4 regions of the Paenibacillus sp. BGI2013 genome follow, and region 1 is predicted to be linked to each of the others. Evidence: riboswitches for the same ligand, from Rfam matches in the RefSeq annotation. Region 1 holds a riboswitch; each other region holds the start of a gene.
What was found. Region 1 has a riboswitch for thiamine pyrophosphate ahead of tenA (thiaminase II). Riboswitches for the same ligand answer to the same signal wherever they lie in the genome.
Positions count from the first base shown of each region.

Region 2: linked by a shared signal. The riboswitch ahead of CXK86_RS23165 (ABC transporter ATP-binding protein) and the one ahead of tenA (thiaminase II) in region 1 are both predicted to bind thiamine pyrophosphate.
Region 3: linked by a shared signal. The riboswitch ahead of thiC (phosphomethylpyrimidine synthase ThiC) and the one ahead of tenA (thiaminase II) in region 1 are both predicted to bind thiamine pyrophosphate.
Region 4: linked by a shared signal. The riboswitch ahead of CXK86_RS27255 (ABC transporter substrate-binding protein) and the one ahead of tenA (thiaminase II) in region 1 are both predicted to bind thiamine pyrophosphate.

Region 1 is NZ_PJFA01000004.1:429,307-435,237, reverse strand. It holds gene CXK86_RS12870 (hypothetical protein) at 1-93, shown strand, start outside; gene CXK86_RS12865 (spore coat protein) at 105-401, shown strand; gene tenA (thiaminase II) at 613-1,275, opposite strand; TPP riboswitch at 1,388-1,485, opposite strand; gene CXK86_RS12855 (endo-1,4-beta-xylanase) at 1,692-4,364, opposite strand; gene CXK86_RS12850 (PRD domain-containing protein) at 4,660-5,511, opposite strand; gene CXK86_RS12845 (glycoside hydrolase family 1 protein) at 5,529-5,931, opposite strand, start outside.
Region 2 is NZ_PJFA01000011.1:8,338-14,268, reverse strand. It holds gene CXK86_RS23180 (copper amine oxidase N-terminal domain-containing protein) at 1-12, shown strand, start outside; gene CXK86_RS23175 (pectate lyase) at 188-856, opposite strand; gene CXK86_RS23170 (radical SAM/SPASM domain-containing protein) at 1,205-2,080, opposite strand; TPP riboswitch at 2,298-2,400, shown strand; gene CXK86_RS23165 (ABC transporter ATP-binding protein) at 2,558-3,325, shown strand; gene CXK86_RS23160 (ABC transporter permease) at 3,312-4,142, shown strand; gene CXK86_RS23155 (ABC transporter substrate-binding protein) at 4,310-5,383, shown strand; gene CXK86_RS23150 (IS3 family transposase) at 5,775-5,931, opposite strand, start outside.
Region 3 is NZ_PJFA01000023.1:52,161-58,091, forward strand. It holds gene CXK86_RS30585 (Fe-Mn family superoxide dismutase) at 1-106, opposite strand, end outside; gene CXK86_RS30590 (alpha/beta hydrolase) at 256-1,281, opposite strand; gene CXK86_RS30595 (IclR family transcriptional regulator) at 1,641-2,384, shown strand; TPP riboswitch at 2,534-2,647, shown strand; gene thiC (phosphomethylpyrimidine synthase ThiC) at 3,066-4,850, shown strand; gene CXK86_RS32855 (hypothetical protein) at 5,213-5,931, opposite strand, start outside.
Region 4 is NZ_PJFA01000015.1:146,863-152,793, forward strand. It holds gene CXK86_RS27240 (ABC transporter ATP-binding protein) at 25-930, opposite strand; gene CXK86_RS27245 (ABC transporter permease) at 968-1,726, opposite strand; gene CXK86_RS27250 (thiamine-binding protein) at 1,726-2,016, opposite strand; gene CXK86_RS27255 (ABC transporter substrate-binding protein) at 2,271-3,311, opposite strand; TPP riboswitch at 3,533-3,645, opposite strand; gene CXK86_RS27260 (NAD-dependent epimerase/dehydratase family protein) at 3,789-4,544, opposite strand; gene CXK86_RS27265 (VOC family protein) at 4,562-4,948, opposite strand; gene CXK86_RS27270 (DUF2798 domain-containing protein) at 5,123-5,635, shown strand.

The sequences.
Region 1 (5,931 bases):
CCGGAGCTCAAGCAAATTTTGCAACAAGATGCGACATTATCACAACAGCAGCTTCAGGAGCTCGGTGGAGTGCTGTCTAAAGCGACTGTATAGGAGATAAAAAAATGAACCCAATATTAGAACACATGACTGGTCTTAATACGCTGACCGATGACGTGATCGCAATGGATTTTTTGATGAACGCCAAGAGCGGTGTCAGAAACTACGCCATGGCTGTGACCGAATGTGCCACCCCCGAAATCAAACAAATTTTGATGAAACAGCTCGATGAAGCCATAGACTCTCATGAAAAGATATCAAATTACATGGTGCAGCATGGCTTATACCACCCTTACCATATTGCAGAGCAAATTCAGCTCGATCTGAAAAATATTCAGACTGCTATGAACATTCCGTCCTGACACCCTTTTTGATTTTAGCTAGAGACTTCAGTGAACAAAATGTTCCTGTGTCAAGAATTTCAACAATAAAAAAGGCGGATACACTCCGCCCTTTTTTTGGCATCGTCACGAAACACGCATATACAAGCGTTCCTTTACTTAAATCTACTTATTTTTCATCCTGAGACTGTTTATGGACGCTGCTCGCTAATTGAATTAACTATTAGTGAACTCAAGGCTCCAACCTCCATGACATCTCCCAAAAATCAAGCTCAAAGCGACTGCACATCACGAAAATATCTTCCATCCGTTGGTACGTTCCCTCGCTACAGCCTTCTAATAGCTTATCCGTTAACGTCACTAGGGATTGATTGTTGCTGTTGTATTCAGAGGAAGCATATCCTGTGATCCACTCTCCATAAAAAGGATGATCAGCTGCACCTGGCTTTTGAGCAAGGACTTGACCAATCTCCGCATAGCTCCATGAGCAGGCCAGAATGGATACAAGTACTTCTGCTATGCCACCCGCATGGGAAATAGAGAGCATATAGTTAGTATAGGCTGCATTTTTCAGTGCAGGTTTTACCTGGAACACATGATCCTCTGTAATTCCTAATCGCTCCATATAAGAACGATGAATTTTCATTTCACCATTCAGGATGTTATCTACGTTTTTACTAAAAAACTGCATCAATTTGGGGTCGTGCGACTTGACGATACCTAGTGCAAATACACGGGCATAATCGAACAGGTACAAGTAGTCTTGCAGCAAATAATAACGAAATTGTTCAACCGGTAAGGAACCATCTCCGATTCCTTTAACAAAGGGATGCTCGAGACATTCCTTCCACACGGGCTGTGCTGCCTGATATAGTCTCTCTGAAATAGTCAACATGTGTTCCTCCAATTCATAATGTACGTATTAAAAACAAAAAAACGAAACATCCATAGGATGTTTCGCAGACAAATACACTAAAACAAGGGGGTTCGCATGAGCTACCCAAGTACAGTGTTTCATCGTTGCATCCCTACGTTGGCATTATCCAAGTCAGGTAAGGTCGGTTTAACACCCTCTCAGCCGGTTAAGGCTCCCTCGCAAACGGTTGTATGTAGTTGATTACTTTCTTATTCCCATAAAAGAAAAAATAACATCCATTTAGTATATCAAGGGCTGTTAAATATAGTCAAGGCAGATTGTATCGCCCCTCATCACCTTTGGTGACGTATGTAAACGATGAAAACCATCACAACAATGGTTGAGTTTTAGCCACTGTTATGATGTTTTCTATTCTTGCAACTACTGCCGATGGTTTAATGTCCGAGTTTGTTCTTTCCGACAAAAGTGAGTATTCCGTACTGGGAAGTGTTTCTCCAGCTCTCATTGGTCGTATCATTCCACTTGGCTACGCTCTGCTTACCTCCGCCCTGGTTGTCGTTAATTTGAAGCTCGAAACCGAGAACATTTCCTGTTTTGGGCGTCAGTGAATGTAACTGGATTCGGGCTTCTACGAGATATCCTTTATTTGTTTTCTTCACAGCACTTACAAGGCGTCCAGGTGAGGCACCCCCTGCAAAGGTTCCTACATTGTCTGCACTGATTCTGAACTGGGCATCATCATATTGAAAATACGGTGTGCGCTGGTGATTCTCGTCCAGGAAAATCTCAACCGAATCCTGATCCCATGGGTTGATGCTATCTGTGATGATGTTTGGATCAGTGACGTCGATCAGCAGGTATAGATATTCACCTGACCACATTGCGCGAGCCACTGCCTCTGCACCTTCGCTTTGGTTCAACCGGTTTACTTCAATCGGTGCAGCCTTATTCCATGATGTGTCTTTCTTCCCATCAATCTGAACAATCCCTTGTACAGCTTGTGCAGATTTGGGCATAGGGGCAAGCTGAATCACGCCGTATTTGCTTGTATCCTGTTCCTGAGATTGTGTTCGATCATTCCAGTACAGTGGATTATAAGGTTGTGTCCCACTTGAACCGCCATCAGTCACACGGATATCCAATCCGGCTTCATATTCTGATCCGACTTGGATACCACCCCACGGAATGGACAATTCAACCTGATATCCGGCTTTGGTCTCGCGTACACGATATGAACGCTTCTCCACGCCCTCAGCTTTGCCCGACCGCTTAATGATTACATGTCGGTCATCTACTTCATATGAAGTGGTCTTGCCATTATTGAGATCAACAAAGATATCTACTTTGTCATTCACATCTGCCTTCGCATCCTGAACATCCACGAGGATATACAGGTTACTATGATCCCATAAGGTGCGGAAACTGGCTGATCCCGCAGAGTCACCCTTCAGTGGAGTAGACACCGCTTTGTTCCAGAGCGGATCTTGTGACTGTTTTTTGATATCCGGTTTACCCGAAAGTGAGACGGCTCTCTGTGTCAACACAGGCAAGCTGGATTCATCCACAAGTCCCCAGTATGCTTTTTTGGCCTTAAGGGCTGAATCAAACAGCATAGCCTGGTTGTTGTAAGACTTCTCATCTTGGAGTCCCCATAAGGTAACTGAAGAAATGTGGTCTTTGTGTTTTTTGTACAAATCCAACAGTTCCTTATATCGATACGCCTGCTTTACTGCAACTTCATCGGACATCTCTTCACCAAATGGAATTCCGCTATCCACATCCAGTTCCGTGATCTGAATATCCAATCCAAGTTCGGCGAACATGCTGATCGTTTTTTCAATTTCCTTGATGGGCGGGGATTCCAGGTTATAGTGGGATTGCAAACCCACACCATCGATGAGCCCTTTCTCTTTCAGTCGTTTGACCAACTGATACATATGCTCTCTTTTCTCAGGGATTTCCGTGAAGTATTCGTTGTAATATAATTTGGCATTCGGATCGGCTGCACGAGCGAATTCATAGGTTTTCTCAATATAATCCGGACCAATTAGTTCATAAAAGGGACTTTTACGTAAACCGTTGGCATCACCATTGCTATCCGCAATCGCCTCGTTTACCACATCCCAGGCATAGATCTTACCTTTGTATCGGGTCATGACGGTTTCAACGTAATCCTGAATCCGGGCAAGTAGTAATTCTCGACTCGCAGGGTTACCCTGAGGATCCTTGAACATCCACTCTGCTGCATCAATATGCCACAACAACGCATGTGCGCGTACGCCCATACCATGCTCCTCGGCGAACTGAACATATTGATCGGCTGCCTCGAACTCATAAACACCTTCGGAAGGAGACATGTACTTCGGTTTCATCTCATAGGTTGCGGTCAAGCTGTTAAAGTGCTTTGTGAGCAGTTGTCCGTATGCGCCTTCCAACTGCCAGCGATACACCGCTGCACCAATGGGGAAATCATCTTGATACAGGTCCTTCAGAGACAGAATACCTTCTTCAATCTCCAGTTGCTCGGCCAGAGTAAATGATACATCATCCACATAGAACGATAACGTATCTACGCTATCTTCAGAGATGTAGGGTGTTTCGATGAACAAATTCAATTCAGTGGGATCATCGCTATACTGAAATTTTCCGGTGATCTTGTGCCATGTATTCCATTCTGTTTTGGCAATTTTCACGCTACCGATTGGGTTCCAGCTTTCGGAAGTTGTTTTTTTATATGTGGTGAGCTGTAGTGTTTGATCCGTGGTGGGCTCCTGAGTAAGTCTTACATATGCCGCAATTTCGTACTCTTGGTTACGCTTAAGCAGATCCTTCATGGATAACATCGGTCCATGATAGGAACGCTCACGGTTGGCGACCAGCATGCTGGACTGACCTTCGTGTGCTTCCTGCTGTGTCACTGTCAGCCTTTCGCTACCGACACGTGGAGTCCATCCCTGAAGTGTACCGTCTTCAAAGTTTGTGCTCAAATGACCTCCCTCCACTTCCGTAACTGCTTTGGCTGCATGTGAGACATTCGTAAATGGAAGCATGGCGAGTACCAGCACAAGAACCAAGGCCGTTATATTCCATTGGCCTAACCGTTTCATACAATTCCTCCTCTTAATTTGGTCTAAGTATTTCTGAACGGATTAACATCCAGATAAATAGATTATAGCTCTTTAGACAGCGCTTACATATAACAAATTTACAATAATTACAATAAAATGTTATCACTTGGTAATCTTATGTGGGTTTAGGAAGCTGGAGTTCGTTCGCAAGGGATATCAAAAAACCGCTACATATTTGCAAAAATAAAAGACCGTTTCCCGATAAAATACGAGAAAACGGTCATCGTTAGAAAGTATCTTTTTTCTGTTCACTAACAGGCATATAAACTTTGTTTTATAATCGTCCCTCGTGACCCTGATCCTCCTGCACAATTCGAGCTATGTGAATCATCAAATATAATAATTCCTCGTTTGATATGGAGATATCCAGCATATTCTGCACGTAGGTTTTAATCATCTCCGCGCATTTGTATTCAAGCGGATGCTCCTTCACCATGTGCTGAAATATAAAATCTTTCGCCGAATTGCCCAGACGTCCTTCTTGTAAACGCTGGATGAAGAATTGCAAATGTGTGACAAGTCTCACATAATGGATGGAGTTTTTGTTCAATTGCATATCAAAGGTGTATTGTATCAGGTTAAAAATATCTTTTAACATCTTAACGGATTGCATCGTGCGCTCCATATTCTGCTCATGTGTTTGGGCATTCACGAAATGAAAAGCGATATTCCCTGCTTCTTCTTCCGGTAGTTCAATATCCAATTCTAGATTCAACATATGAACAGCTTCAACCCCCAGTTCGAACTCGACAGGATGAAACCTCTGGATCTCCCATAACATGCGATTCTGTAATGCTACACCTTTTTTCCATCGTTCAATGGCAAATGACAAGTGATCCATAAGCGTAAAGAAGATTTGATCGTCAAGAGACAGCTTTTCTTTTGCATTGGTAATCAGTTTGTTTATGACATTCACATGTTTTTCTGGCATGTTTTCGATGGTTCGTACGTAAGCCTGGGCAGACGGATTATTTTGCAGAATGAATCGTTTCTGGATATGCTCTTCATCGAGTCGCTCGCCGACTTTGCCTTTGAATGCCAACCCTTTTCCCATGACAATCATCTCTTGTCCCTGTTCATCTTTGGTCAGAAGCAAGCTGTTATTTAATATTTTGATTACTCTCATGCATTCATCACGATCCTTTATTCTTTCGTGACCGTCTGATCCGAATTTCCGATACATCTGCCATTCTGTTTAATGACCTCTTGATACCACGAGAAGCTTTTCTTCTTCAAACGCTTCAAGTCTTTCAGATCCTGTTCACCGCGGTTTACATAGATCATTCCATAACGTTTCCCATACCCCTGATGTGTGCTTACCACGTCAATAACGGACCAAGGGCAATAACCAATCACATCTACTCCATCTGTTAGAGCCAGTCTGATCTGTTCCAGATGTTTCTCGATAAAATCAATCCGGTACGTATCGTTAATGGTGTTATCTGCCTCAAGTACATCCGGGGCTCCAATGCCATTTTCCGTAATTAGAATAGGGAGACCATACCGTTCACATACCTTACGCAATGTCAGCCTTAGGCCAACCGGG
Region 2 (5,931 bases), on a different contig from region 1:
GGAGAGAAATAGTCTGAGCATCCTCTATAAGACATTGCTCAGCAGAAATTATCACATCTGCATTACAAAGAGCGCCCTCAAAGTCATTGTGGCAATGACCTTGGGACGCTCTTTTTGGCGTTATATTTTAACTTCAAATCACAAGTGGAGCTTAACTTTTACCAACTCCAGCGATTCAATCTCCTGTTTAATATTGCGTATTGCCGGATTGACTGGTCTTACCTGAAGCAAATCCCTTGAATAGGGTTGGCACTTTGGAATAGCGGGTATTCGTAATTTTCCCTTGTGATGTGCTGCTGTCTGTACGCATAATCGAATCTTTCACATTGGAAATGTTGGAGTTATCCAGCGTCATGTTAACTGCAAAGGAAGTTCCACCATTTTGGCGAACCAGTTTGCCAATATCATCTGCACGGAAATTTTTGATGTTAATTGTTCCAGCTGCATTCATCTGGAACACTTTATCATAAGCCTTATACGCTGCTCCACCGGTAATGTTAACCGTTCCGGCAGACTTCAATGTCAGTGCATCCTCGCCCACGTCCTGCCAGACCACATTCGATATATTACAGTTGCCATAACAGTGAACACCATCAGCAGCTGGTGATCCAATGTTTACGTTTTTGAGCGTGGCCCCTGCCTCCAGACGGAAGACTGGCTTCTGATTTTCTGCTTGAGATCCGTCGCCCAGTGTGGAAGGATTAGCTACAAATGTTTTGCCTTGACCATCATAGGTCGTGCCCTTTGGAACAACAATAGTTGAATTTACAACCGTAGGCGCAGCCGCAGCCGGAACTGCACCAAATATAGAAGCAACCAAACCAGCAGACAGTAACAACGTCAACATTTTTTTCATAACTTTATTCCTCCCTTATTCTCTTGTTTTTTAGTATTGTACAAGGCTGAGCTTGTCCTGAAAGATCGTCAGAGGTGCACCTCTGTTCGATCTACAACCTAATCCTACCAAATAAGGAAGGTAACTAGAATAATCATTAGATCAGATATATCATGACAACGCACAATCCCTGTCATATCGGCATTTTTTGCATATCAGGTCCCTCAAGCAATATGCTGATATCAACCTCAGGTATGCTCATTTGTAACGTATATACCCCTCACTTAATCCCCGATAACAAAGAAAGACCACTGCATTTGTCTCCAAATGTGTGATCTTGAATGGCTTCCGGTTTGCTGATATATGATATCAGGCTCCGAATCTCTGACGATAACCGCACTTTCTACACAACTCTTCCACAGCTTCCCGCTTGGAGAAGCCATATACCAGATTGTTCGCTCGCTCTCCCTCAATAATCTCCGAGAATGACTTCTCGTGCACATTACCGAGGTTAATGACACCCTCGCCATCGAGACAGCATGGAACCACCGTTCCATCTACAAGCACAGCTGCCTGACCACGCAATGCATGGCAGAAGCCTTTGCCGTCATCTTCAGGTGCATCCAGACTTGGCCACTGGAACTCATGGTCCTGATTCAGGTATACATTCGGGGCAATTTTGACCCCGCTGCCTGGAACTACTTTTTCCTCAATGCGGAAGTCCAGATTGAACTCACGTTCCAATACTTCAAGGGTCTCCCGATTTCGATTCATCTGAGCATTTGTGAAGTTATCCTGCGTCAGATTCCAAAGTCGGAATGAGATGATGACATTGTGCTTAACGGCCTCGTGTACAAAGGACAAAATATGACGCAGGTATCCGTCACGATCTGTTGAACCTTCATGCCCATCGAAGCTGTGCAGGGAGAAATTCATCTGCCGCAGCGCCGGTTTGCCAAGCAATTTATGCTGAGTCTTGGGCAGCAGTGTACCATTCGTTGTAATGTTCACCTTGAGTCCCTTTTCATGTGCGGAATCGAGCAACAGATCTATTTTGGGATGCAACAAGGGTTCGCCTTTGACATGTAGATAAATATGATTGGTGTGTGGTTTAACTTGATCCAGTATATTGTTGAAGACTTCAGGGTCAATGAATCCTTTGGCACGCTGTGTCTGCGGACAGAAGCTGCATGTCAGATTGCAGATACTCGTGATCTCAATATATACTTTTTTGAACGTTTTCAACTCGGGTCCCCATTCTGCTTCGGAGGGAGAACAATCCCGCCTGCATTTGTGATCCGGCCAATATGCGCCACCACTATTATATCGGGTTAGGGAGCCCAGGTAAATTGTTCAGTTGTTCCGGTCTGACTCCACGCTCATCTCAAGAAATCCATCATGCTGCCTCTTTACAGTTCATGTTCAAGTGATATATGCTGAACACACAACTGCATATCTTGAACTTTTGCACTAGGGGAGCCTTGCGGCTGAGACGAATATGACTATTCGGACCCTTTGAACCTGATCTGGATCATACCAGCGGAGGGAAGTGGAGCGGCCTTTTAGTAAGCGGATTTTTTTCATGTATGTGAAGATAAATTGCGGATTTAACTTACAGACCCACTCATTTCTCCGGAAATGGGTGGGTCTTTTTTGTTTCTTTTGCAGAGACAGGATGCCGTTGTTATTCCAGCAGTCTGACATCAAGGGGGGGAGGATCAGATGGATAACCATGTAACCATTCACAACGTAAGCTTTGCTTTTCCCGGAAAAAAGGATTCCCCTGTGCTCTCCAATGTGTCGCTTCAGGTTCAACAAGGAGAATTTGTCTCGCTCATCGGCTCCAGCGGATCAGGTAAAAGCACGCTCTTCAAGCTGCTCGCAGGCTTGCATGAGCCAACCGTTGGCATCATCGATATAGCTGATGTACCGCAAGGACAACGACTCGGACGAGTCGCCTATATGCCGCAGAAAGATCTGCTGTTATCCTGGCGTACCGTCATGGAGAACTGCATGGTGCCTGCCGAGCTGGCACCAGGCCGACAAGACAAGGACAAGTTACGGGCAAACATCCTAGCTGGGTTGGCAAGGTTCGGCCTGTCGGGTTATGAACAGGCCTACCCGGATGAGTTATCCGGCGGCATGCGGCAGCGGGTGGCATTTCTTCGTACCTTGCTTACAGGCGGGCAGCTCATGTTGCTGGATGAACCCTTCGGTGCACTCGACGCCTTAACCAAACGAGAAATGCATCGCTGGTTGCTGGAGCTTTGGGAGGGCATTGGCCAAACCGTGCTGTTCATTACACATGACATCGAAGAAGCCCTGCTGTTAAGTGACCGTATCATTCTGTTAACTCCAGGGGGGCAAGGTCAGCAGTTGCGTGAGATGACGGTTCCTTTACCACGCCCAAGGCATTCGAACATGATCTACGAACCGGCTCTCGTGCAGATGAGACAACAACTGGAGGAACAATTGCATGCAAAGCGATAGAGCTGAGGTCAGCGTCTGGGCGTGGTGTTCGAAGTGGCTCTCTAGGTCGTTTTCCCAATATGGTTTGTTTATTATGCTCATGTTCTTATTACTGGCGATCTGGGAAGTGATCGTGCGTATGGGATGGGTGCCCTCCTTCATCATTCCTGCACCCACGGCCATCATAGGCTCACTGGTTGAGCATCGTCGTCTGCTGTTGACCATCCATTTGCCTGCTACCTTTATGGAGGTTGTTGTTGGTTTTGTCTTGTCCATAGTGACTGGAATTACGCTAGCAACAGGCATGCATATGAACCGATCGATTGAAAAAGCCTTGTATCCCTTCATCGTGATCAGTCAGACCATCCCGCTGATTGCCTTGTCCCCCGTATTTATCCTGTGGTTTGGTTACACGTTGTGGAGCAAAGTCGCCGTGGTGTTCTTAATCGCATTCTTTCCCATTGTGGTCAGTACCTACGATGGACTCCGCCAAGGCGATCCAGAGCAGCGTGAACTGCTGCTCACCATGGGCGCCAGCAAGTGGGATATTTTTTGCAAACTCCAGGTTCCGCTGGCACTTCCTTCTTTTTTCTCCGGGCTAAAGATGTCTGTGGTGTACTGCGTGGTTGGGGCAACGATTGGCGAATGGCTCGGTGGCAGCAAAGGTCTCGGATACTTCAGCCGCCGCATGTCCAGCAACATGAACACGGATGCGATGTTTGCCGCTATTGTGCTGTTATCCCTGCTTGGGATCGTTTTGTTTGTACTGATTGCCTGGCTGGAGAAACGGTTTAGCATACGGCGTCATCGTCATGGAGGCAACAGAAAAGTTGGATAATACTTAGATAGAAATTTGATGTAAATACAAGAGTTACATTCTTCAAAACAAAACATATCTTATGCACAATTTCAGCAACATCTTCAATCAGTTCATTGTCACATTATCGTTAACATGCTGTTGCCCATTTTCTACAAATCAAAACGATGAAATGAGGAACTTCATTTATGAATAACAAAGGTATATACTCCCTGCTTCCCATCATACTCATTAGCCTTTTGCTGATCGTTAGCGGATGCAGCACCACAGACACTAGCCAAAATACGCCAACAACAGATTCGGCAACCAATACACAGCAAACAGATCCGTCTGCAACCGAACCAGCATCAGACACCAAAGATAAACTGTCTATCATGCTCGACTGGTACCCGAATGCAGTACACTCCTTCATCTATGTGGCTCAGGAAAAAGGATACTTTGCAGACCAAGATCTGGATGTCGATATTCAGATGCCTGCGGATACCAATGATTCGCTCAAACTTGTTGCTGCCGGAAAAATTGATCTGGCCTTAAGCTACCAGCCCCAAATCTTACTCGCGCGTGGCGAGAACATTCCTGTACGTTCCATTGCTGCTGTTGTTCGCCACCCCCTAGTGCATCTGTTGACCGAAGCGAATGGCAACGTAAGTTCACCCAAAGATCTTGAAGAAAAGACTGTTGGTTATTCCTCCATTCCTCTGTACGAAGCGATGGTACGCACGATGATCAGTAAGGATGGCGGCAATCCCGACAACATAAATCTGGTCGACGTTGGGTTCGATCTGATTCCTTCGCTGGCTTCCGGACAAGCGGATGCGATTATGGGTGGTTTTATTAACCATGAACAATTGATTTTGGAGAAAGAAGGACATGCCATGAAATCGATTAACCCCGTCGATTATGGTGTGCCTGATTATTATGAATTGGTCCTGACTGCAAGTGAAGCTGGCATTGAAGCAAAAAAAGACCAAGTTACCCGGTTCGTCAAAGCGGTCCAGGAAGGACAGAAATATGTGACTGAGCATCCAGAAGAAGCCTTGAGTATTCTGCTCGCTCATGAGAATGAAACATCACCGCTTGACCCGGAGATCGAAACCAAAAGCCTGGCAATTCTGCTACCACTCATGAATGAAGAAGGCCAACCATTTGGTCGGCAGGAAATGGAATCGTGGGAAAATGTACGTGCATGGCTCGTTGAACAGGATTTGATTCCTGAATCGGTGAAAGCCGAGGATGCTTTTATTACTCTGCAAGGAGAGTAAATAAAGGAGAGCAACGCGAATAAAGGAAAAGTTAGCAAGAACGTGAGGATCGGATGCATATAGGTTTGTGGAATGGAATTGGCCTGAAGCAAGCATCGGAGGATCAGAATTTATAATAATCCTAAGTGGCTTGATGTGCAATTGGGTAGATTGATATGCGTTTGACTGGCTTGATGTGCATCTGGGCAGATTGATATGCGTTTGGGTGGCTTGTTGATATGTATTTGGTAATGTAATTAGCGCTTATCTTCAAGCTTACTGGGAGCTGAAACGCTCCTTAACTTGATCGAAACAGAGCATGCTACGACCGCTAACGAATCTGAGGCGTCCTATTCAGGGATTTGGAGCGGTTGCAGAAATCTAAAGTGGACCTATGTCAAAAAAGTAGACACTACGCTGCGGATTTGTCCGTAAATTTCATCGCAAAACGAGCAGGGGAAAGATACCCTAGCGCGCCATGCATTCGCTTGCGGTTGTAATAGAACTCGATGTACTGGTAGATGGCAGTATAAGCCTCTTCCGGCGTCTTAAAACGAGGGTTGCAGTAA
Region 3 (5,931 bases), on a different contig from region 1:
CCAGGGCACGAATCACGAGTGTATGTTCTTTCTCCTGCTCTTTCCAAAAACGAATTTCCTCCAATGTTCGCAGAGGCAGCAGGTGACCATATCCATACCAGTTCATCTATGTTGAACCTCCTTCAGATGAAATTCATTGCATGCAGACCGTCTGTTCATGCGTCCCAAGAGTATATTCCGCGAGCTTGTTGTCCTATGAGTGCAAAAAAAAGAGCCCCTGAGGGCTCTGGAAAAAATTCAATGATTGAAATTTGGTTATTCTCCATTATTCGTGTTTTGCACATCGTCACTGCTTGTTTTCGTTACATGACTCAGGAAAGTTGAGACACGGCGCAGATATTCCTTTGGATGCTCCCGGAAGATCAACTCATGATGCGCATCCTGGACAATCCATACATCCGAGTACGGATTGGTCTGGTTGGCGGCGAGTTGCTCCGCAATTGGATAAGGCGCCTTCTCGTCCTCTGTACCATGGATGAAGAAAATCGGGAACGGATAATCTTCCTTTTTCACTTCCTGGTATGGAATCTGTTGTAATCCGGTACCATTCAGAACAGGGAACAACAGTTTCATGATCTCCAGTGTAGGCTGACGTGGCAGATCGATCTGGTTGTGAATGTTGTGGTACAGCGTATCTGGCTCCAGCAGGAACGCACTGTCCAGAATCATTGCATCCACTTCCTTCGTAATCAGTCCGGTTTGTAACGCTGTACCGGCACCCATCGAGAAACCCCAGACAACCAGTTCCTGCGCACCACGTTGCTTGGCGAACTGGATCGCACCGAGCAATTGCTGTGACTCAGCTTTGCCACCTGTGGCTACAGCTTTGTTCACCTGTGAGGCGAAGCCATAATCGAACATGACCACGTTGAACCCAAGTTGATGGGCATAGTGTGCCAGGTCATACATGGGTACCCATGTTTCTTCACGATTGGCACCATAGCCGTGACTGAAAATAATCGTTTTGCTTGCAGCATTGTCAGCAGGTATATACCATCCCTGCATCGTCCGGCTGCCATCTGCTGCCGGGAACGTGATGTCTTCGTACTTCATGTTCTTGGCTTGCATCGGATTGGAGAAGACTGGCGCTACCGTTGGATTGGATAATACCCATGCGATATAACCATGCAGTGCAATAAAACAAAACAGTAGAAAAAATACAACGGAGAGCAGCAACGCTACGATAATATGTTTGAACCGAATCAGCCTCGGTGATAGGGAAGAGGGCAGATCGGACACTTTTGTTTGCAGCGGGGCTTCGCTCTGGGATGATTGATACATGAATGCCCCTCCTTTGAAGTTCAGTTGAAGATAACAACGACATGAAAAGAGAATTGCGTCGATTTCAGAGCCTGCTTCAGAGCGATATCTTAATGTAATATATCTTTATCGTATGTTCCAATATAGTCAAAGTCAATTGATTGAGGGCATTTGTTACGCAATTGTTATATAGTTCTTAAGATATATGGGTAACATTACCTTAGTGTGTAAATTACAGGGGATTAAGTCTTATAAAAAGGGAAAATTTACACGTTGGCCTATTTTGATTTTGGCTCTTTTTGGTTTACAGATGAGACCGTTTCTCATATAATTTATGTAACCAAGTTTCATGTGATGAAACATGAGGAGGGCATTATGCCATGGAAGATCGCAAGTTAACCGTCCGGGCTGTGGAACGGGCGCTGGATATATTATTATGTTTTACCACACGCAGTGATCTGGGACTCACCGAAATTGCCAGCCAGATCGGCCTGCACAAAAGTACAGTCCACCGTTTGATGGCTACGCTGGAGGATCGAGGGTTCGTGATCCGCGATGCAGCAACAGAGAAGTACCGACTTGGCATCCGAATCTGGGAGCTGTCAGCTCATATGTCCCGCAGTGATGATCCCGCTATTCTGCTGTTGCCTGCGATGGAGCGACTGAGAGATCGATTGGGGGAGACCGTGAGTCTGTACCTGCGTGATGGGAGTGAACGGATTCGTATTCAGGCGGTGCAAAGTGATCAGGCGATCCGCCGAGTTGCTCCCGTTGGTGTTAGACTCCCGCTGTCTGTGGGGGCTTCCAGCAAAGTCCTGATGGCGTTTGCCACGGACGAGGATCGTGAAGAACTGATGAACGGGCCGGAATGGCCGGTGTTTATTGATCCCGCGGTGTATTTGGCGCAGATGGGAGATATCCGGGATAACGGATATGCGACGAGTTATGAGGAACGTGAGCCGGGAGCTGCCGCGGTATCGGTACCGATTATGGATCGCAGAGGCAATATTGCAGCCGCACTCTCGGTCTCAGGGCCTGTCAGCCGACTCTCACAGGAGACATTGCATGAATACGCACCTGTGTTGAAGGATGCTGCTACGCAAATGGGGCTCATGTTATCCTGATGTTGAGGTAAGTTTTTTCTCCAATAGAGTTTGATCATTTGGAATATAAAGGTTGTTTTTATGTTCCGGTTGCGCTACTCTGTAATGGACGGCCCAACGGGGCCAGCTTCATTGAATATGAACAGCGGCTTATGTAAGCCGCAACTTATTAACGTTACTGGGGGAGTCCGAATTGTCCGGACTGAGACGGAATCGCATGAGATTCCGGACCCTTTGCACCTGATCTGGATCATACCAGCGTAGGGAAGTAATCGGCGATATGACCACAACCACCACATGATGTGACCCTTGTAGGGCTCCGTTAAGGAGCTGCATAAAGGTGCATTATTGGTGATGGACATAAAAGTCGGTTCCTTCGGGGACCGGCTTTTTTATATACAGGGAACGGGCGATATAGCGCATACTCCATCGACTTCTTTTTCAATACCTGCGAAAGTGGGCTTGGATGAGGAGGGAAGTCACCATAGATCCATGATCTGTGCTGCCTTCCGGTCTGTTGTGAACTGTACATAAATTATGTCTCCCCTGGTCTGGTGTAGGATCGCTCTTTCTTCTCTGCATTGCGCATGATTTGGGACAGGTACGTAAGTGAGCTAATGACTATTCCAACCAAACAAGCGACGAACACTGAGGAGGAGACAAGCGAACATGAGTACAGGAAATCAAATGGGACAACAAGCGATGGAACGGGAACATAACGATCAGCAGGTGGAAAAGGAAACAAGCGCGGCCGGACGGGTTCAGCCTTTTCCGGGCAGCCGCAAAGTCTACATTCAGGGCTCACGGCCGGACATTGCTGTACCGGAACGTGAGATAGCCCTTCATGACACGAATACTCCCCAAGGGGTGGAGCATAACGAACCGCTGCGTGTCTATGATACGAGCGGCCCCATGACCGATCCCGCATTTCATGCGGATATCCGCGCAGGTTTGCCAGCCCTGCGCACCCGCTGGATCACAGAGCGTGGCGATGTTGAAGCTTATCAGGGTCGTACGGTTAAACCGGAGGATAACGGACTGAAGCCCGGAGGGAAGAGAGCTGGCGCTGAAGAGTACCCCGGATTACGAGGCAAACCGCTGCGGGCACAGCCAGGACGTTGTGTGACTCAGATGCATTACGCGAGGCAGGGAGTCATTACGGCAGAGATGGAATTCGCCGCCATTCGTGAAGGCGTGGAACCGGAATTTGTAAGGCAGGAGCTGGCGAGTGGACGGGCCATCCTGCCGTCCAACATCAATCACCCGGAGAGTGAGCCGATGTTGATTGGTCGTCATTTTCATGTGAAGATCAATGCCAATATAGGCAACTCTTCTGTATCTTCCTCCATCGAGGAAGAGGTGGAGAAGATGACTTGGGCGGTACGCTGGGGATCGGATACCGTGATGGATCTATCCACAGGCAAAAACATCCATACCACCCGGGAATGGATCATCCGTAATTCACCTGTGCCGATTGGTACGGTGCCGCTGTATCAGGCGCTGGAGAAGGTGAATGGCGAAGCGGAAGCGCTGACCTGGGAGTTGTACCGTGACACACTCATTGAGCAGGCAGAGCAGGGCGTGGACTACTTTACGATTCATGCAGGTGTACTGCTGCGTTATATCCCCATGACCGCCAAGCGAATGACAGGCATTGTGTCTCGGGGCGGTTCCATTATGGCAGCATGGTGTCTGGCGCATCATCAGGAGAATTTTTTGTATACCCATTTTGAAGAAATCTGTGAGATTATGAAAAGGTATGATGTAGCGTTTTCGCTGGGAGATGGACTTCGTCCAGGCAGTATCTACGATGCCAATGACGAGGCTCAGATGGCGGAACTGGCTACGCTCGGGGAACTGACGCAGATTGCGTGGAAGCACGATGTGCAGGTGATGATCGAAGGTCCTGGGCATGTGCCGATGCATAAGATCAAGGAGAATGTGGACTTGCAGATGGAGATCTGTAAAGAGGCACCGTTCTATACGTTGGGGCCGCTGACGACCGACATTGCCCCGGGTTACGATCACATCACATCCGCCATTGGTGCGGCCATGATTGGCTGGTTCGGCACGTCGATGCTCTGTTATGTTACGCCAAAAGAACATTTGGGCCTTCCCAATAAGGATGATGTGCGGGAAGGGGTTATAGCCTACAAGATCGCAGCTCATGCCGCCGATCTGGCGAAGGGACATCCACGTGCCCAGCGCCGCGATGACGCATTGTCCAAGGCACGCTTCGAGTTCCGTTGGCGGGACCAGTTCAACCTGTCGCTGGACCCGGAACGTGCGCTGTCCTACCATGATGAGACGCTGCCAGCAGAAGGGGCCAAAGAAGCTCATTTCTGCTCCATGTGCGGACCAAAGTTCTGTAGCATGCGCATCACGCAGGACATTCGTGCTTACGCTGCTGAACAGAAATTGCCCGAAGACGAGGCCGTAGCCGCAGGGATGCAGGCGAAGGCTGAGGAGTACCGGATGCGCTCCTAAGGGAGCCAAGTGATGAAGGTTTTTTTGAAGCTTTAAATTATAAATATTGATTAATGTTTGGACAAGGCCAAACCCGCTTCACCGTAACTCTTGGATTCAATCCAACTTACGCCAAATCTGAAATAGGATGCCTGCGATGACAAACAGCACGCCATCAGAAAGTTTAAGATTACTAGCATGTAGAAGTGCGGAAGAACCCATACCGACTAGGAACAAGATAAGAATATATAAAAATCGCATTAATTTATTCACCTCTCTTTTTGAGTGAAATGTGTAAAAGAGAACGATTTTTATATCGTTCTCTTTTGTGAATTTAAATTTACTCTACCTATATTACATAAACATATTTAACAAAGACTTTATTAATAATTAAAATTTTTAAGTGTACCTCTGGAATCATTATCAGCAGAGCCTGAGAAGCTAACCTCTAGAGCTCCAAAACTCAATCCTACACTGCCCGTACCTTTAATGTGGTAGTAATTGGATTGTATTTGAGATAGACCACTTTGATTTCCTTGCTTTTTATGTTCTATTGTAAAGACGGCAGAGGCAACCTGTTCTGTTATAATAATGCCCCCTTTGAGATCAGCATTGAATCCAACACCATTCTCACCAGTATATGAGAAATTACGTCCACTTCCTAAAGTTGTAAACGTAGAGTTTCCGCTATACTTGACTTTATCTTCATAATACCCAGAACCTGGAACTGTTCTCCAAATTTCTTTATCAAAAGAAGCGCCATAAGCATCAGATAAGCGCCAAAAAGGCATTGATTTCCACTTTCCTGTTAATGCAACCATAAACCGCTCACGATTATTAACATTATCAGTTCGAACTATGGTTATATAATAGTCAAATTGATCATCCTTGATATTTCCGAGTGGTCCAACCTCTCCGTTGAATTCAGGTGCTGAGGCTTTTTCATGAGCCACTACTTCAATTGATCCATCTTCTTTCGAAAGACTTTTCTTAAACTCAGGGCTCCAGGATTCTATTACTTCATAAGGAATACCCTGCTTTAATAAAGTTATATCCAATTTCACAGTTTTATTCTCTGCAGAAGCGAAAGCACTGGTAGGAA
Region 4 (5,931 bases), on a different contig from region 1:
TAACTTAAAAAACCCGCGCTATTATTATAGGCGGGCTTTCTGCTGTTCTTCTCTCATCCACTGAGCAATCTGCCGTTTACGCTCCAGAAAAGCGGATTCCTCCGTAATTTCTTCTCGTCTTGGGCGATCAAAAGGAACATGTACCTCGTGCAACACTGTTGCAGGTCGGTTGGATAATACATAGACCCGATCCGCTAGCAGTAATGCTTCTTCGATATTATGGGTGATGAACAGCACCGAGCGGCGGTTCTGTTCCCAGATATCAAGTAGCCAGCGCTGCATGTCGCTACGTGTCAGTGCATCCAGTGCGCTGAAGGGTTCGTCCAGTAGCATCAGCTCCTGCGGACTGAGCAGGGCGCGCAGAAAAGCAGCACGCTGCTGCATTCCGCCCGACAGCATATGAGGATAGGCCTGCTCAAACCCGGCAAGACCCACGCTGCTTAACCACTTACGAGCTTCCTCAAGTGCTTCGGCCCGAGGGGGAGCACTTGAAGCTACTTCACCAGCAAGCAGTACATTGTCTTCAATGGTACGCCAAGGGAAAAGAGCGGGTTGTTGCGGCATATAACTAATCTTGCCACGCTGTCCCGTTACATTCTGACCGTTCATAAGCACTTGGCCTTCCTGTGGCTTCAGCAGACCACCGATGATATGGAACAGGGTGCTTTTGCCACAGCCAGAAGGTCCAACGATAGCAACAAACTCGCCTTGCTCCACAGTCAGGGACAGGCCGTTCAGAACCGGTAGCTTGTTGCGCCGTTCACGGAATGATGCATGAACATTAACAACATCCAGTGCAGGTGGAACCGGAGCAGGAGTCGTGTTGGCAGGTCGATCAGGCGTAGCCGAGTTAAACTTTTCACCGTGCGTTGGCTCCATTACACTTGCTCCTCGTCCAGGCTGGACTTGTTCATCCTGTTGCAGATTCATATGGTCATCACTTCCTAATATACAGATTACTTCTTTACTACCGCTTTTGTGGCCGCCAGCGCACGAGCAGCTTCTCCAGCAGGGCAATGAACAGGAAGAGCAGCAAGCTGAGCGCGACAATAATCATGATCGCCACGAATAGACGGTCCGTACGATAAGCCGACTTTTGCAACATCATATAATAACCAATACCCTTGTCTGCACCAATCCATTCGGCGATGATGGCGCCCATCACGCTATAGGTAGCGGCGATTTTGACACCGGAGAACACGGATGGCAGCGCATGGGGGAGCTCCAGCTTCCAGAAGATCTGATGACGTTTCGCACCAGCCATGCGCATATAGTTCATCATCGCCGCGTCAGTACGGGTCAAGCCATCCATGGCCGCCACTGCAACGGGGAAGAAGCAGACCAGAATGATCGTAATCAGCTTGGGCAGTAGCCCGAATCCGAACCAGATTAACAGGAGCGGCGCGAGCGCGATGGTCGGAATATTTTGACTAAGAATAAGTAAAGGATACAGGGCTGACTTGAGAAAAGGGACCAAATGCAGTACCATCGCAATCAGTAATCCAACCGCTGTTCCAGCGGCGAATCCAATCAGCGTTAACTGAATGGTTGCGGAAGCGTGCATGCCAAGCCGTTCGGCCTGGGTTGCCGCTTCGCGGGCGATATCGGACGGTGCAGGCAGCATCCATTTCTCAATATGGAAGAGGGAGACGGCTCCCTGCCATATCGCTATAAAGAGAATAACCGCCACAAAGGGCGGCCATACACTTTTAAAATAGGCAGGCATTAGCGGTATTTCTCCGTCAGGGTATCCATGCTGAAGCCAGCAGGGCTATGGGCGATTTTGATCTGGGAGATGATGCTTGGGCTGCCAGTCTCCACAAGTACCTCGTGCATCTTACGTACAACTTCCAGCAGTTCCTCCAGTTCCCCCTCCATCGTGGTGTCGAGCGCGTTCACCTGATATTTCAGGCCGGATTGCTGAATAACTTCAATGGCGCGATCTACATAAGGATAAGAGTTCTCGCCATTTGGCGTTTTCGGGATAACCTGAATACTAAGTAGTGTGCTTGCCATGAGAGATCACGGCTCCTTTCGTGATAAATTGCATGAATTGAACCAGGTTTACACTTATCACTCCGATTGCAGTACCCTCTTCCGATCACTGTTATCCCCGGATTTCTTTAATGAATTCCAATGGAGGAAATCCGGGGATAGCGTATGCTTCCGATGCAGCTTTCTTTCAGAAAGCTTTTAGGTGAGCGCTTCGCTTCTTCAGATGGGTTCTGCACTCTTCGTTCTTGTGTAAAAAAGTTAAACTTAAGCAATTTTTATTGGGGTAAAAACGCGTTTGTATATGCCTTGCTCACATCGATCTGTTCATCAAGCAGTTTTTTGCTAAACATCCAGTCGGTGTAGTTCTGCCAGACTTCCTGTTTTTGTTCTCCCCAGCGCGGGGCGTCATCTGTGTACTTGGGACTAAGCCACTTCTGGCTTGCCAGCACCAATTCCTTATCCAGATCCGGTACGGCCTTGATCAGAATGTTGGCTGCGTTTTCGGGATGATCAATTGCGTATTGATACCCTTCGGAGGTGGCTTTCAGGAATGCTTTCACCAACTCAGGGTCGTTTTGGATCGTTTGCTCGTTTGTTACGAGGACAGGCGTGTAATAATCCAGTGCATCTGAATAATCCTTCACATATAACATGTCGATCGGTTCCCCGCGCAGTTCGGCTTCAATCCCCGTCCAGGCGTAGAAAATCCATGCAAAATCAATGTCCCGTTTTACTGCGGTGAAAAAGTCGGCGTCACCCATATTAATGTTTTTCACTTTGGATACATCGGCTCCGTCGCCTTCCATAATGGATTGCATCACGGCTTCTTCGACTGGGGAACCCCAACCGCCATAGGTTTTACCTTCAAAATCTTTCGGTGACTTGATATTCCGATCCGCCGGAGCAGCGAACCCGGATGTATTATGCTGAATAACTGCTGCGATGGAGACGAGTGGAACACCCTGTGTGCGGGCTTGAGTTACACTCTCCTGATAACTTACGCCAAACGGTACTTCATTTGAGGCAACCATTGTATCTGCGCCACCGGCACCTGGTTGTACAATCTCCACGTTCAAGCCTTCGGCTTTATAAAAACCTTGATCTACAGCTGCATACAGGCCTGTATGATTCGTATTTGGTGTCCAGTCGAGCACCACTTTAATATCTTTCAGGGCGGCAGTGTCACCTTCGTTGCTGCTTTCCGTATTTGTGTTGCCGTTCTGCCCAGCTGGGGCAGCTTCTTTGCCACCACATGCGGCTACAGTCACCATAAGCACGCATAAGAGCAACAATCCCATCGTTTTACGCCATTTCATCTGTGGTTCTCTCCTTCGGTATGTCCGGCCGATTGGCACGGGGTACTCCTTGGCTTCATATCCAATCATCTTGCATAAATCGACAGATTTATACCAGTTGAGATCTGGATAACGTCACTTTTTTTAGCTCTCTGGCTATATAAAAGAACATTAAAAAAGCGTCCCGTATTCCGGGACGCGTGCAGGCGTTAGAGAGGTGGCGTTCAGCCATAGGGCTGTGCCATTTCGATATACTCCGATTCCTACGCTGGCATGATCCAGATCAGGTCTAAGGGTTAGTATCTTGGTGGGATACACTCTCAGCCGGCCAATTCCGACTCCCCTGGGAAACTATGAAGTTACGGGCATTACTAGGTGTAATTATAGGCCAGAGGGTAGGACCTGTCCAGTCATGAACTGGATAGGGACACGTATAAGTTATAAACAGGCCGTTATACATATGTATAACAGCCTGTTTGGATGTGTTATTTTCAATAATTATCGTGGGGAATCATATAAGGCAATCTGACTGAGTGCAAAAGCATCGGATTTTGGGTCATAACCTACCTGTTTCTGAGTGGTTTCCAGATTTAATCGTTTAAACCGATTATTCGAGATCCCATGCAGTATGGTGAAGGGTTCCAGATCGGTAGTTGTAATTGCTTTGAACATCAAATCACACAAGTCAGCCGGACTAATATACGCGCTCATATCCCTTGCCTCCAGCACGGGTCCGTCCGGTTGAAAATCATCATATGCACCTATACGTATTGCTACACTTTGTAAACCTTCGGTATACGCAAAATAGGAAGCGAGCGATTCTCCAAAACATTTGCTAACCCCGTACAAATTCCGTGGGCGTGTCGGCATGTCCGGATAGACCTGAGCATCAATGGGATACCCCTCAATCGTCTGTGCACTGCTTGCCAGAATGACTCTTCGTACACCTTGGTCTTTGGCTGCACGGAATACATTAAATGTGCCTTTGATATTGATGTCCAACAACGATTCATAAAATCCGGCATGCGGGGAAGGATCTCCCGCCAGATGTACAACCACATCCATGCCTTCGCAAGCATGCTGACAGGCTTCGGGGTCTGTCACATCCAGTGTCATGATCTCATGGCCTGTCCCTTGATACGTATGCAGTCTGTAGATATTCAAATCCGTTAGTCGCAGGTGAAATGTATCTGACAAGTATTGGGACAAGTCACGTCCAATTTTTCCGGCTGCGCCGGTAATTAAAATGTTCATGAAATCAGCTCCATTTCTTAGCGCTGGAAGAACTCAATCCATTCCTTTTCAGGTCCATAGATGAAGAAATAGCGGTAACCGTTAGGCAGTGTGATAATCTCTCCGTCGATAAATTCGGCTTCGGTGGATTGAATGCGTTTGTACTCAGAATCAAGATCATCCACGTGGATCGCAAAATGGTGCACCGTACCTTCAGAAGGCAGCTTGTCGCTGTATCCTTGAATTAACTCAATCTCAGTCTCATTACTTCCATTGAAGCCAAGGAAGGCGAGCTGAATGATACCGTTGGTATGGGTCACCCGGTCTTTCAATTCAAGACCAACGATCTCCGTGTAGAAACGCAGCGTGGTCTCCAGATCACGAACGGCAATGCCGACGTGGTCAATGCGCTTTTGAAAACTCACAATCAAAAACCTCCTTATGTAGTGAATGTTTCTACCATTTTAAGGGATAGCATAGAGCTGTACTACATGGTTGTCAAATCCAATTTTAAATTGGAAAAATCATAATTGTTCACAGAATGTTCACTTATGTGGAGGGTTTCCTCATCTCTATAATTACGAAGGTAAACAGAGAGGATGAGAGAATTGCCAACCAGCAAGAAGGAACAGATTATTTTCGGATTAATGATGTGTACAGGAATGGTCTTGGTCATGATATTCTTCAATCTATGGCACAGTGGGTTACTTGGCAAGATGTCCCCGCTTGAAATACTGCTTCAATTCGTATTATGTTTTGTCATCGCGTTTCTGATGGAGTCTTTCATTGTTGGCCCTGTGGCGAGAAAGATTGCATTCGCCTTGCCCTTTGACAAGTCCAACAAGATTTTGGGTGTGCTCGTCATTTCATTTTTCATGGTGATTGGCATGGTTCTGATCATGTCCATGTATGGAATGATCTCGGCATATCTCGCTGATCAATTAAATGGGGGGTCATCCGTAATCCGTACGTATCTCCATACAATCGCTCGTAACTTCAGCCTGGCGCTTCCATATCAGTTGATCGTTCTGGGACCACTCGTCCGATATGTATTCGGTAAATTCATCAAGGATAACGGGCCTGTATTGCCTGTCGTTAATAAAAGTGTGTGATTTGGTTGACCATAAGTATTTCCTGGGCAATCTTGTGCAAATGAATAGATATTATTCTCACCTTTAATGAAAGGTGATCTGAGGCAAAGATAGGATACTTTCCACCACGATTACAGCGCTAACGAATCGAGAACATCTTATTAGGCCAGTTTTTAGAGAATGAAAAATCTAACGAATCTCAGCGGTGTTATTATGCAAAAAACCTCCAACGAGGCATTTTATTGAAGCTAATTATCTATAATAACGTCTCTAGTGGAGCTAGAATAAAAAGTGGACACCCGTTAACGGACGGAAGG